2 regions of the Streptomyces sp. NPDC101776 genome follow, and region 1 is predicted to be linked to the other one. Evidence: riboswitches for the same ligand, from Rfam matches in the RefSeq annotation. Region 1 holds a riboswitch; the other holds the start of a gene.
What was found. A riboswitch is a leader RNA that binds a small molecule or an ion and turns the genes downstream of it on or off. The one in region 1 is predicted to bind thiamine pyrophosphate.
Positions count from the first base shown of each region.

Region 2: it holds a riboswitch for thiamine pyrophosphate, as region 1 does, so the genes downstream of both, ACIRRY_RS30365 (thiamine ABC transporter substrate binding subunit) here and thiO (glycine oxidase ThiO) in region 1, are expected to answer to the same signal.

Region 1 covers NZ_JBIWMV010000002.1:1,041,420-1,048,583, reverse strand. The annotation lists gene ACIRRY_RS10485 (Rv2175c family DNA-binding protein) at 1-351, opposite strand, end outside; gene ACIRRY_RS10480 (NAD(P)/FAD-dependent oxidoreductase) at 416-1,645, opposite strand; gene ACIRRY_RS10475 (hypothetical protein) at 1,678-2,028, opposite strand; TPP riboswitch at 2,081-2,192, shown strand; gene thiO (glycine oxidase ThiO) at 2,190-3,344, shown strand; gene thiS (sulfur carrier protein ThiS) at 3,341-3,541, shown strand; gene ACIRRY_RS10460 (thiazole synthase) at 3,545-4,339, shown strand; gene pknB (Stk1 family PASTA domain-containing Ser/Thr kinase) at 4,444-6,381, shown strand; gene ACIRRY_RS10450 (deoxyribonuclease IV) at 6,473-7,164, shown strand, end outside.
Region 2 covers NZ_JBIWMV010000011.1:148,101-155,264, reverse strand. The annotation lists gene pyrH (UMP kinase) at 1-374, shown strand, start outside; gene frr (ribosome recycling factor) at 505-1,062, shown strand; gene ACIRRY_RS30375 (phosphatidate cytidylyltransferase) at 1,062-2,252, shown strand; gene rlmN (23S rRNA (adenine(2503)-C(2))-methyltransferase RlmN) at 2,345-3,451, shown strand; TPP riboswitch at 3,483-3,589, shown strand; gene ACIRRY_RS30365 (thiamine ABC transporter substrate binding subunit) at 3,586-4,659, shown strand; gene ACIRRY_RS30360 (ABC transporter permease) at 4,719-6,320, shown strand; gene ACIRRY_RS30355 (ABC transporter ATP-binding protein) at 6,321-7,164, shown strand, end outside.

The sequences.
Region 1 (7,164 bases):
GCGGCGCTTCACCTCCGTGCCGCGATTCTCGCTCAGGGCCTGCGCGGGGGTGCCGGGCAGGCTGGGGTCGGGGGTGAAGAGCCATTCGAGCATCTCTTCGTCGGAGAAGCCGTCGTCCCGCAGGAGCGTCAGGGTCCCCGTGAGGCCCTTGACGACCTTCTGCTCGGCCCCGTCGATGAAGGCGGCGGGGACGTGCAGTGCGCGGTTCTCACCACGGCGTACGGCGATGACTTGGCCCTCCTTGACCAGCTGCCGCACGCGTGTCACCTCGATATCGAGCACTTCTGCGATGTCGGGCAGCGTGAGCCAGGCGGGGACGAGAGCATCGATCTTTGCGTCAATCTCGGTCACGTAAACAGCGTGCCATCCCGGACTGACAGTCGGAAGTCGGGCCGGTCCGACCCGGGGGTACGAACTAGGCGATAGCCGCCTTCATCGGCAGAGAAGGGTCCGCAAGCAATACGGGATTCATCCGGGTCGCCGACTCGATCAGGCGGCGGCCCTGGGCCAGGTCACGGGGGCGGCCGACCGCCAGGAGGGCCACCAGACGGTCCTCGCGCAGCCAGCAGACGCTCCACGCCGGGGTGGCCGGGTCACCGCGCCACAGGGTGGTGTCGGCGGACCCGTGATGGCCGGCGTACTGGACGAAACGGCCGAACTGCTCCGACCAGAAGTACGGCACCGGGTCGTAGACCGCCGGGGTCTCCCCCACGATGTTCGCGGCGACCGTGCGCGGGCCCTGGAGGGCGTTGTCCCAGTGGTGGACCAGAAGGCGCTCGCCGTACCTTCCCGAAGGGAAGGAGGCGCAGTCGCCGACCGCGTACACGTCCGGCACCGAGGTGCGCAGCCCGTCGTCGGCGAGGACCTCGCGGTGCGCGCCCAGTTCGATGCCGGAGCCCGCCAGCCAGGCGGTGGCGGGGCGGGCGCCGATGCCGACCACGACGGCGCCCGCGGGCAGCCGGGTGCCGTCGTCGAGGACCACCTCGCCGGGTTCGACGTGCGCCACGCGTGCGTGGGTGCGCAGCGTGGCTCCGGCTGCGGCGTACCAGGCGGCCATCGGGGCGGCCACCTCTGCGGGCAGCGCACCCGCGAGCGGCCGGTCCGCGGCTTCCACGACGGTCACCGCGCAGCCCGCCTCGCGCGCGGCCGAGGTGAACTCGGCGCCGATCCAGCCCGCGCCGACGACCACGATGTCGTGCTGCCTGGTGAGCACCGGCCGCAGCCGCTCGGCGTCGTCCAGGGTGCGCAGCAGATGCACCCCGGGGATGCCGTCGGCGCCCGGCAGCCGGATCGGTTCGGCGCCGGTCGCGAGCACGAGGACGTCGTAGGGCACCGGGCCCTCGGCGGTGTCCAGTTCGTGGTCGGCGGGGCGCACGCCCACCACCTCGCGCCCGAGTTGGACCTCGATGCCGAGCGCCTCGAAGTCGACGTCGAAGGCGGAGCCCTCGGCCTTGCCGAGCAGGACGGCCTTGGACAGCGGGGGCCGGTCGTAGGGCTGATGGGGTTCCGCGCCGATCAGCGTGACGGTGCCGGTGAAGCCCTGTTCGCGCAGGGCGACCGCGGTCTGCACCCCGGCCATGCCCGCGCCCACGACGACCACGCGCCGTCCCGTCCCCGCGCCCTGTCCCCGTGTCTGCTCGCTCATCCGATCACCATAGACACCTGACAAATCGTCAGTCAGGGGGCGCGGTCAGTGACCTGTTCCACAACACTCGTCCCGCTGCCCGCCTGGGACTCCCACTCCCAGGTCTCCTCCAGGCGCACGCGGCCGTCGGGCAGCTCGACCACGTCGGACACGCAGTGCCCGCCGGACGTCGTCCCGTCGGTCTTCAACTGCACGTACCGGAAGTCGAGTCGGTCCCCCGCGCGCGTGCCGACGAGATGTCCGCGGACGACGTCGCCGCCCGTGTACTCGGCCCAGATCTCGCCGTCCCGCTCGTGGTACGCGAACCGGGTGCGGGTGCCGACCTGCCCCGGCGCCTGATCCTCGACCGGGGCGAGGACGAGACCGTCGAGCGAGCGGGCCATGGACGGAGGCTCCCTTACTGGGACATGGGGTACGGGCTAGGGTGGCCAACGTACAAGCACTCGCGGGAGTCCGGACGCACCGGGCTGAGAGGGAGGCTGGCGGCCTCCGACCGTAGGAACCTGATCCGGGTCATGCCGGCGAAGGGAGGGGCTGGACGCCCATGCCTACACGTACGTCAGACGTCCTCGTCGTCGGGGGCGGGATCATCGGCCTGGTCACGGCCTGGCGCGCGGCCCAGCGCGGGTTCGCGACGGCTCTGGTGGACCCCGAGCCGGGTGGCGGGGCCGCCCAGGTGGCCGCCGGCATGCTGGCCGCCGTCACCGAACTGCACTACGGCGAGCAGACCCTGCTCGCCCTCAACCTCGCCTCGGCGCGCCGCTACCCGGACTTCGCGGCCGAGCTGACCGACCTCACCGGCCTGGACCTCGGCTACCGCCGCTGCGGCACCCTCGCCGTCGCCCTGGACGCCGACGACCGCGCCCACCTCCGTGAACTGCACGCCCTCCAGCACCAGTCGGGGCTGGACTCCGAGTGGCTGTCCGGACGCGAGTGCCGGCGCCTGGAGCCGATGCTCGCGCCGGGGGTGCGTGGCGGGCTCCGGGTCGACGGGGACCACCAGGTCGACCCTCGGCGGCTGGCACGCGCGCTGGTGGCCGCCTGCGAGCGCGCCGGGGTCGTCCTCCACCGGACGTGGGCCGAGCGGCTGACCGTCGTACGGGAGCGGGCCGCCGGGGTCGTCACGCGCGAGGGCGAGACGCTGGGCGCGGACCAGGTGGTGCTCGCGGGCGGCAGCCTCAGCGGGCGGCTGGCAGGGGTCCCTGACGACGCCCTGCCGCCCGTACGGCCCGTCAAGGGGCAGGTGCTGCGGCTGACCGTGCCGGAGCGCCACGCGCCCTTCCTGAGCCGGACCGTGCGGGCCGTGGTGCGCGGCAGCCACGTCTATCTCGTGCCGCGCGAGAACGGCGAGCTGGTCGTCGGCGCCACCAGCGAGGAGCTGGGCTGGGACACCACGGTGACCGCGGGCGGCGTCTACGAACTGCTGCGCGACGCCCACGAGTTGGTGCCCGGGATCACCGAACTGCCGCTCACCGAGACCCGGGCCGGACTGCGCCCCGGGTCCCCCGACAACGCGCCGCTGCTCGGCCCGACCGCCCTGCCGGGGCTGCTGCTGGCGACCGGGCACTACCGCAACGGCGTGCTGCTCACACCGGTCACCGGTGACGCCCTCGCGCAAGCGCTGGCCACCGGTGAACTCCCGGACGAGGCACGCCCGTTCACACCGAAGCGATTCGCTCTCACGGAGTTGTCCGCATGAACGTCTCCGTCAACGGGGAGTCCCGGATGATCGATCCCGGCACGGCGCTCGACGCCCTCGTGCGGACCCTGACCCCGTCGCCCTCAGGCGTGGCCGCCGCCCTCAACGAAACCGTCGTCCCGCGCGCGGAGTGGCCCTCGACCGCCCTCTCCGAGGGAGACCGCGTCGAGGTCCTCACCGCCGTCCAAGGAGGCTGACCCATGGCCGACGATCCGTTCGTCCTCGGTGGCACGCCCTTCACGTCCCGACTGATCATGGGCACCGGGGGTGCGCCCAGCCTCGACGTCCTGGAGCGCGCGCTGGTGGCCTCCGGTACGGAGCTGACGACGGTCGCGATGCGGCGCGTCGACGCCTCCGTGCACGGTTCGGTGCTGTCCGTGCTGGAACGGCTCGGTATCCGCGTGCTGCCGAACACCGCGGGCTGCTTCACGGCGGGCGAGGCCGTGCTGACGGCCCGGCTCGCGCGGGAGGCGCTCGGGACGGCACTGGTCAAACTTGAGGTGATCGCCGACGAGCGCACGTTGCTCCCCGATCCCATCGAGCTGCTCGACGCCGCCGAGACGCTGGTCGACGACGGGTTCACGGTGCTGCCGTACACGAACGACGATCCGGTGCTGGCGCGGAAGCTGGAGGACGTCGGGTGTGCGGCGATCATGCCGCTGGGGTCGCCGATCGGGTCCGGGCTCGGGATCCGCAATCCGCACAACTTCCAGTTGATCGTGGAGCACGCGCGCGTGCCGGTGATTCTGGACGCGGGGGCCGGTACGGCGTCCGACGCGGCGTTCGCGATGGAGTTGGGGTGTGCGGGGGTGATGCTCGCGTCGGCGGTGACGCGGGCGCGGGAGCCGGTGCTGATGGCCTCCGGCATGCGGGCGGCTGTGGAGGCGGGCCGGTTGGCGTTCCGGGCGGGGCGTATCCCCCGTCGGTATTTCGCCGAGGCGTCCTCCCCGACAGCGGGACTGGCACGGCTGGACCCGGAACGCCCGGCCTTCTGAACGCCCTCTCCCCAGCGTGCGATCCGTCACAGGTCGGCTTCAGTACCGGCCCGATTCTGGCCGAAAAGACCGTGCTGTCAGCCTCGGCTCGTACACTCACCTGCGTGGATACGACCCTTCATGACCCTCTCGTCGGGCAAGTGCTCGACGGCCGCTATCGCGTCGACGCGCGGATCGCCGTCGGCGGGATGGCCACGGTCTACCGGGCCGTGGACACCCGCCTGGACCGGGTTCTCGCGCTCAAGGTGATGCACCCGACGCTGGCGGCCGACGCGCACTTCGTGGACCGGTTCATCCGCGAGGCCAAGTCCGTGGCGCGCCTCGCGCATCCGAACGTGGTGCAGGTCTTCGACCAGGGCGCCGACCGGTCGTACGTCTATCTGGCGATGGAGTACGTCGCCGGCTGCACCCTGCGGGACGTGCTGCGCGAGCGCGGGGCGCTGCAGCCGCGGGCCGCGCTGGACATCCTGGAGCCGGTGCTGGCCGCGCTGGGCGCCGCGCACCGGGCCGGGTTCGTGCACCGGGACATGAAGCCGGAGAACGTGCTCATAGGGGACGACGGCCGGGTCAAGGTCGCCGACTTCGGTCTTGTCAGGTCCGTGGACACGCATACCAGCACCACGGGGGCCGTGCTCGGCACGGTGTCGTATCTCGCGCCGGAGCAGATCGAGGGCAGCACCGCCGACCCCCGGGTCGACGTGTACGCGTGCGGTGTCGTCCTCTACGAGATGCTCACCGGCCAGAAGCCGCACGACGGGGACTCCGCCGCGATCGTGCTCTACAAGCACATCCACGAGGACGTCCCGCCGCCCTCGGCGCTCGTGCCGGGGCTGGCGTACGAGCTGGACGAGCTGGTCGCCACGGCCACCGCGCGCACCCCCGATCTGCGGCCCTACGACGCGGTCGCGCTGTTCGGGACGGTCCGCGAGGCACGGGCCCGACTGAGCGACGAGCAGTTGGACGCCGTGCCGCCGCAGGCGCTGACCTCGGAGCATCCCAACGCGGAGAACCGTACGAGTGTGATCCCGCGCTCGCTCACCGTGCCGCGTCCGCTGCCCGTCAACGAGGACGACGGGCCCGGTGACCCGTTCAACCGGACCAGCCGGTTCGAGAGCGGGCCGCCACTGGCGCCGCCCCGGCGACGCGAGGCGCGGCGGCCCCGGCGCGGGCTGCTGGCGGTCGTCGCCGCACTGCTGCTGATCATCGGGGTCGGGACGGGCGTCTGGTACATCAACTCCGGCCAGTTCACCGAGGTCCCGCTGCTGCTGGCGAAGACCGAGGCCCAGGCGAAGGAGCGGCTGGACGACGCCGGTCTCGACGTCAAGAAGGTCGACCACGCCTACAGCGACACCGTGAAGCGCGGCACGGTCATCAGCACGGACCCGGTGTCCGGCGCCCGTATCCGGAACAACGACTCCGTGGCCCTGACCATCTCGGACGGCCCGGAGACCGTGAAGGTCCCCGATGTGACGGGCCTCGCCCTGGGCAAGGCGCAGGCCCTGCTCAAGACGGACGGGCTGGCGGCCGGCATGGTCACCAAGGAGTTCAGCGACGACGTCCCCAAGGGCTCCGTGATCAGCACGGACCCCGAGGCGGGCACCACGCGCCACTCGGGCTCCGCGATAGCCCTGACCGTCAGCAAGGGCAGCGCGGTCGACGTGCCCGACGTCACCGGTGAGGACCTGGACGACGCGAAGGCGGACCTCCAGGAGGCCGGTCTCAAGGTGACGGTGTCCGCCACCCAGGTCACCTCGGAGTACGACGCGGGCCAGGTCGCCGAGCAGACCCCGGCCGGCGACAGCCAGGCCGCCGAGGGCGACACGGTGACGCTCACGGTGTCCAAGGGCCCGGAGCTGGTCGAGGTCCCGAGCGTGGTCGGCGCGACTGTCGACGCGGCGACGAGGCTCCTGGAGGAGTCCGGCTTCAAGGTCAAGGAGGACCGCGGTCTGCTCGGCCTGTTCGGCGACACCGTGAAGAACCAGTCCGTGGACGCGGGCGAGCAGGCCCCCAAGGGGTCGACGATCACGATCGAGATCCGGTGACGGGGGCGGCACGCGCGCGTGACACCCTGGACGGGTGAGCAGCGAGTCCCCCTCCAGCACCCCCGCGTTCCCTTCCGACGCCCCGTCCCGCATGCCGTCCCGCAACCCCGTCGGCGGCCATGTCCCGGTCGCCGGCGGTCTGCACTCCGTGGGCCTGTCCTACGCCCGTGAGCTGGCCGCCGAGACCGTGCAGGTCTTCGTCGCCAACCCGCGCGGCTGGGCCACACCGGTCGGGAACCCGCGCCAGGACGAGGAGTTCCGCGCGGTCTGCGAGGCCGAGTCGATCCCGGCGTACGTGCACGCCCCGTACCTGATCAACTTCGGCTCGCACACCGAAGCCACCGTGGAGAAGTCCGTCGAGTCGCTACGGCACTCGCTGCGGCGGGGACGGGAGATCGGCGCGCTCGGGGTGGTCGTGCACACCGGGAGTGCGACAGGTGGGCGGGAGCGGGCGGTGGCGCTGGCCCAGGTGCGGGAGTATCTGCTGCCGCTGCTGGACGAGTTGACCCACGACGACGATCCGTTCCTGCTGCTGGAGTCGACGGCCGGCCAGGGTTCCTCGCTGTGCTCGCGGACCTGGGACTTCGGGCCGTACTTCGAGGCGCTGGACGCCCATCCGAAGCTGGGCGTGTGCCTGGACACGTGCCACATCTTCGCCGCCGGGCACGATCTGACGGGCCCGAGCGGTATGCACCAGACCCTCGATCTGCTGGTGGACACGGTGGGCGAGGGACGGCTGAAACTGATCCATGCCAACGACTCCAAGGATGTCGTCGGCGCCCA
Region 2 (7,164 bases), on a different contig from region 1:
GGCACCTGGAGAAGGGCCGCGTGGTCATCTTCGGCGCCGGTATGGGCATGCCCTACTTCTCCACCGACACCACCGCCGCCCAGCGCGCCCTGGAGATCAACGCCGAGGCGCTGCTGATGGGCAAGAACGGCGTGGACGGGGTCTACGACTCCGACCCGAAGACGAACTCCGGGGCCGTCAAGTTCGACGCGCTCAGCTACGGCGAGGTCATCACCCAGGACCTCAAGGTCGCGGACATGACCGCCATCACCCTGTGCCGCGACAACAAGCTTCCGATCCTGGTCTTCGAGCTTCTGGCGGAGGGCAATATCGCCCGCGCCGTCAAGGGTGAGAAGATCGGCACGCTTGTGGGTGACCAAGGCAGCCAGGCCTGATGACCCTGACCGGGGGATGGACAATGTCCTGCCGGTCGGGAACCGTGCAGGAAGAAGACGCGACGCAGCCGGCCGCCGACGCCGACACAGCACAGCAGCCGGGCCTACTCAAGACACGCAGGAGCAAGTGGTGATCGAAGAGACCCTCCTCGAGGCCGAGGAGAAGATGGAGAAGGCCGTCGTGGTCGCCAAGGAGGACTTCGCCGCGATCCGCACCGGCCGTGCGCACCCGGCGATGTTCAACAAGATCGTGGCGGACTACTACGGAGCGCTGACGCCGATCAACCAGCTGGCTTCGTTCTCCGTGCCGGAGCCGCGCATGGCCGTGGTGACCCCGTTCGACAAGACCGCGATGCGGAACATCGAGCAGGCGATCCGCGACTCGGACCTGGGCGTCAATCCCAGCAACGACGGCAACATCATCCGAGTGACGTTCCCCGAGCTGACCGAGGAGCGCCGCAAGGACTACATCAAGGTCGCCCGGACCAAGGCCGAGGACTCCAAGGTGTCCATCCGCGCCGTCCGCCGCAAGGCCAAGGACGCCCTGGACAAGCTGGTCAAGGACAAGGAGTCCGGCGAGGACGAGGTCCGTCGTGCGGAGAAGGAGCTCGACGACACCACGGCGAAGTACGTCGCCCAGGTGGACGAACTCCTGAAGCACAAGGAAGCGGAGCTGCTCGAGGTCTGATGAACGACTCTTCCTGGGGAGCACCGCCACAAGCCGGGTACTGGGGGCCGTCCGACCAGGGGCCTGTCCAGGGGGCTGCCCCGGCGGGTCCCACGTACGATGCGCCTGAGGCGCAGCAGACTCGCCCCATGCCCATCGTGCCCGACGAGCCCGCATACGGCGGACACCAGGATGACGACCGGGGGGCCGCTCGGCTGAGCGGCCCCTTGTTCCGCGACGAGACGCAGCAGCCGCCGTACGACGTACGGCAGTCGCCGTCGTACGACCCGCGGACGCAGCCCTCTGACACGCCGCAGGCGCAGCCCTACGGGGCGGTGCCGCAGAATCCGGAGCCCATGCCCGACGTCCCGCCACCGGCACCCGCCCCGCAGAAGAAGAGCGCGGGCCGGGACCTGGGTGCGGCCATAGGGGTCGGGGTCGGGCTCGCCGTGGTGATCGTGGCGTCCCTCTTCGTGGTGAAGGCCGCGTTCGTCGGAGTGATAGCGGTCGCCGTCGTGGTCGGTCTGTGGGAGCTCACCTCGCGGCTCCAGGAGCGCAAGGGCATCAAGGCGCCCCTCGTGCCCCTGGCGGTCGGCGGTGCGGCGATGGTCGTCGCCGGATACGTCCGGGGTGCCGAGGGCGCCTGGGTCGCCATGGCGCTCACGGCGCTCGCCGTCCTCGTATGGCGGATGACGGAACCGCCGGAGGGCTACCTCAAGGACGTCACGGCGGGCGTCTTCGCGGCGTTCTACGTGCCGTTCCTGGCCACGTTCGTCGCCCTGATGCTCACCGCCCACGACGGCGCCTGGCGGGTCCTGACGTTCCTGCTGCTGACCGTGGTCAGCGACACCGGGGCGTACGCCATCGGCTGGCGCTTCGGCACGCACAAGCTCGCCCCGCGCATCAGCCCCGGAAAGACCCGCGAGGGCCTGTTCGGAGCGGTGTCCTTCGCGATGGTGGCGGGCGCGCTCTGCATGCAGTTCCTGATCGACGACGGCAGCTGGTGGCAGGGTCTCGTCCTGGGCCTCGCGGTCGCGGCCAGCGCCACCCTGGGCGACCTCGGCGAGTCCATGATCAAGCGGGACCTCGGCATCAAGGACATGGGCACGCTGCTGCCGGGCCACGGCGGCATCATGGACCGGCTTGACTCCTTGCTGCCGACGGCGCCCGTGGTGTGGCTGTTGCTGGTGCTGTTCGTGGGATCCGGCTGAAATACGGCCTGACCTGCGGTTCTGTACGTGAGGGGCTCGTTGTCCACAGGGCGGCGAGTCCCTCTTCGTATGTCTGCGACACTGGTAGGGCCATGCCTAAGCCCGGAGAACTCACATTCGTCGCCCCCCGCGGAGCCCAGAAGCCGCCGCGGCACCTTGCCGATCTCACGCCCGCGGAGCGCAAGGAAGTCGTCGCCGCGATCGGGGAGAAGCCGTTTCGCGCCAAGCAGCTCTCGCAGCACTACTTCGCGCGCCTCGCGCACGACCCGGCGGAGTGGACCGACATCCCCGCCGGTTCCCGCGCCAAGCTCCAGGAGGCGCTGCTTCCTGAGCTGATGACCGTCGTACGGCATCTGTCGACCGACCAGGAGACCACCCGCAAGACGCTGTGGCGGCTGTTCGACGGGACGCTCGTGGAGTCCGTGCTGATGCGGTACCCGGACCGGGTCACCATGTGCATCAGCTCGCAGGCGGGCTGCGGGATGAACTGCCCGTTCTGCGCGACCGGTCAGGCCGGCCTGGACCGCAATCTGTCCACCGGCGAGATCGTGCACCAGATCGTGGACGGCATGCGGGCGCTGCGGGACGGCGAGATCCCGGGCGGACCTGCCCGTCTCTCCAACATCGTCTTCATGGGCATGGGCGAGCCCCTCGCCAACTACAAGAGGGTCGTCCAGTCCATCCGCGCCCTCACCGACCCCGAGCCGGACGGCCTCGCGCTTTCCCAGCGCGGGATCACCGTCTCGACGGTCGGACTGGTTCCGGCGATCCACCGCTTCTCCGACGAGGGCTTCAAGTGCCGCCTCGCGATCTCGCTGCACGCGCCTGACGACGACCTGCGCGACACCCTGGTCCCCGTCAACACCCGGTGGAAGGTCCGCGAGGTCCTCGACGCCGGCTGGGAGTATGCCGCGAAGTCGGGACGCCGGCTGTCCATCGAGTACGCGCTGATCCGCGACATCAACGACCAGGCGTGGCGCGGCGACCGCCTCGGCCGCCTCCTCAAGGGCAAGCCCGTGCACGTCAACCTGATCCCGCTGAACCCGACGCCGGGCTCGAAGTGGACCGCCTCCCGTCCCGAGGACGAGAAGGCGTTCGTCGAGGCCATCGCGGCTCACGGGGTGCCGGTCACCGTCCGGGACACCCGTGGCCAGGAGATCGACGGAGCGTGCGGCCAGCTCGCGGCCACCGAGCGGTAATCTTCACCCGTACCACCTGTACGTACACCTTCATATCCGACAGGGGAGCGCGCAGCGCTGAGAGTGCGGCAATCGGGCCGCAGACCCTCTGAACCTCGCCCAGGTCATTCTGGGTAGGAAGTTCGGTCATCACCGTGAACACCAAGAAGTACTGTGCTGTCCTCGTCGGCCTCGGCCTGGTCGCGCTCTCCGCGTGCGGGTCAGGGTCGGACGGGAGCAGCGGAGACTCCAAGACCGTCACCCTCGTCAGCCACGACTCGTGGGCCGTCTCGAAGAGCGTCCTCAAGGACTTCGAGAAGCGGTCCGGCTACACGGTCAAGGTCCTCAAGGACGGCGACGCCGGCCAGGCCGTCAACAAGGCGATCCTGACCAAGGACAACCCCCAGGGCGACGTCTTCTTCGGCGTCGACAACACCCTGCTCTCCCGCGCGCTCGACAACGGCCTCTTCCAGTCCTACGACGCGAAGGGCTCCGCCACCGTCAAGCCCGCGTACCGCGTCGACGAGGCCAAGCACCGGGTCACGCCCATCGACACCGGCGACATCTGCGTCAACTACGACAAGGCCTACTTCAGCAAGCACAAGCTGACCCCGCCGGCCTCCTTCGCTGACCTGGTCGAGCCCGCGTACAAGAACCTCCTCGTCACCGAGAACGCGGCCACCTCCTCACCCGGCCTCGGCTTCCTGCTGGGCAGCGCGGCGCAGTTCGGGGACGACGGCTGGCAGGCGTACTGGAAGAAGCTCCAGGCGAACGGCGTGAAGGTCGTCGACGGCTGGGAGCAGGCCTACGACCAGGAGTTCTCCGGTTCGGCCGGCGGCAGGAAGGCGGGCGGTGACCGGCCCCTCGTCGTCTCCTACGCCTCCTCGCCGCCCGCCGAGGTCATCTACGCCGACCCGAAGCCGACCACCGCGCCCACCGGGGTGTCGTACGGCACCTGCTTTCGGCAGACCGAGTACGCGGGACTGCTCAGCAACGCCAAGAACACCAAGGGCGGCAAGGCCTTCATCGACTTCCTGCTGACCAAGGAGTTCCAGCAGGACATGCCGCTCAACATGTTCGTGTACCCGGTGATCCAAGGCGCCCAGGTGCCGCAGGAGTTCGTCGAGTACGGTCGCCAGGCCCCGGATCCCGAGACCATGGCCCCCGCGAAGATCGCCGCCAACCGGGACCAGTGGGTCAAGTCGTGGACCTCGCTCGTACTGAAGTAGCGGAAGAGGCACCGCGCAAGTCCCTTAAAAACAGGGGTGGTGCGACACGGCTCGGCCTCATGGCCCTGCCCGTCGCGTTCTTCGCGGTGTTCTTCGCCTACCCCGTCGCGGCCATCGTCGGACGGGGTCTCAAGGCCGACGGCGCCTGGCAGTTGGGCCGTATCGGGGACGTGCTGGCCCAGTCCGACATCCGGCACGTCCTGTGGTTCACCACCTGGCAGGCGCTCGCCTCGACCGCGCTCACGCTGCTGATCGCGCTCCCCGGCGCGTATGTCTTCGCGCGCTTCGACTTCCCGGGACGGCAGGTGCTGCGGGCCGTCGTGACGGTCCCCTTCGTGCTGCCCACGGTCGTCGTCGGCACGGCCTTCCTCGCGCTCGTCGGCCGGGGCGGACTCCTCGACGACCTGTGGGGCGTACGGCTGGACACCACCGTGTGGGCCATCCTGCTCGCGCACGTCTTCTTCAACTACGCGGTCGTCGTACGGACGGTGGGCGGCCTCTGGGCCCAACTCGACCCGCGTCAGGAGGAGGCCGCCCGGATGCTCGGCGCCTCCCGGCTGCGGGCCTGGCGGAAGGTGACGCTGCCCGCGCTCGCGCCCGCCGTGGCCGCCGCCGCGCTGATGGTGTTCCTGTTCACCTTCACCTCCTTCGGTGTGGTGCAGATCCTCGGCGGTCCGACCTTCTCGACCCTCGAAGTGGAGATCTACCGCCAGACCTCGGAGATCTTCGACCTCTCCACGGCGGCCGTGCTCACGATCGTCCAGTTCGTCGCGGTCGGCGCGATCCTCGCCGTCCACGCCTGGACGGTACGACGGCGGGAGACGGCCCTACGGCTGGTGGACCCGGCGGTGACCGCGAGGCGCCCGCGCGGGGCCGGCCAGTGGTCCCTGCTCGCCGGAGTGCTGGTCTCCGTCCTGCTGCTGCTCGTGCTGCCGCTCGCCGTGCTGGTCCAACGGTCGCTCGACACACCGGATTTCGGCTATTACCGGGCGCTCACCCACGACGACGGCGGCACCTTCCTGGTCCCGCCGATCGCCGCGATCGGCAACTCGCTGGAGTACGCCGTCGGCGCCACCGCCATCGCCGTGGTGATCGGCGGACTCGCCGCCGCGGCCCTGACCCGGCGCGATGCCGGGCGGCTGGTGCGGGGCTTCGACGCGCTGCTGATGCTGCCGCTCGGGGTGTCGGCGGTGACGGTCGGCTTCGGGTTCCTGATCTCACTCGACAAACCCCCGCTGGATCTGCGGAGTTCATGGATCCTGGTACCGCTCGCGCAGGCGCTGGTGGGCGTTCCCTTCGTCGTACGGACCATGCTGCCCGTGCTGCGGGCGGTGGACGGGCGGCTGCGGGAGGCGGCGGCCGTGCTCGGGGCATCGCCGTGGCGGGTGTGGCGGGAGGTCGATCTGCCGCTCGTGCGGCGGGCGTTGCTGATCGCCGCCGGGTTCGCGTTCGCGGTGTCGCTGGGGGAGTTCGGCGCGACCGTGTTCATCGCGCGGCCCGACAACCCGACGCTGCCGGTCGCGGTGGCCCGGCTGCTGTCCCGGCCCGGTGACCTCAACTACGGCCAGGCGATGGCCCTTTCGACGATTCTGATGGTGGTGTGCGCGGTGGCCCTGCTGGTCCTTGAGCGGCTGCGCACCGACCGGACCGGGGAGTTCTAGATGCCGCCGAAGACGTCGCCGAACATGCTGCTCGGTCTCGCGGGCGCGACCGTACGGTTCGGCGGCCGCCCGGTGCTGGACGCCGTGGACCTCGGGGTCGCCGAGCACGAGATCGTGTGCCTGCTCGGGCCCAGCGGCAGCGGCAAGTCCACGCTGCTGCGGGCGGTCGCCGGGCTCCAACCCCTGGACTCCGGGCGGGTGTTGCTCGACGGCCGGGACCAGTCGACCGTGCCCGCGCACAAGCGGGGGGTGGGCCTGATGTTCCAGGACCATCAGCTGTTCCCGCAGCGGGACGTGGCCGGCAACGTCGCCTTCGGCCTGCGCATGCACGGAGCGTCCAGGCAACAACAAGAAGTCCAGGTCGGCGAGTTGCTCGATCTCGTCGGACTGCCGGGCGCCGCCCGCCGAGCCGTCGCCGGGCTGTCCGGCGGTGAGCAGCAACGGGTGGCACTCGCCCGCGCCCTCGCGCCCCGTCCCCGTCTCCTCATGCTCGACGAACCGCTCGGCCAGCTCGACCGGTCACTGCGGGAGCGGCTGGTCGTCGAACTCCGTGAGCTCTTCGGCGCGTTGGGCACGACCGTGCTCGCGGTCACGCACGACCAGGGCGAGGCCTTCGCGCTCGCCGACCGGGTCGTGGTGATGCGGGACGGGCGGATCGCCCAGTCCGGTACGCCACTTGAGGTCTGGCAGCACCCCGCCGACGAGTTCGTGGCCCGCTTCCTCGGCTTCGACAACGTCGTCGAGGCCACGATCGCCGGAGCGGCCGCCGACACCCCCTGGGGGAAGGTGCCGGTCCCGGAGGACGCCCCCCAGGGCACCCACCCGCTCCTCGTACGCCCCGCGG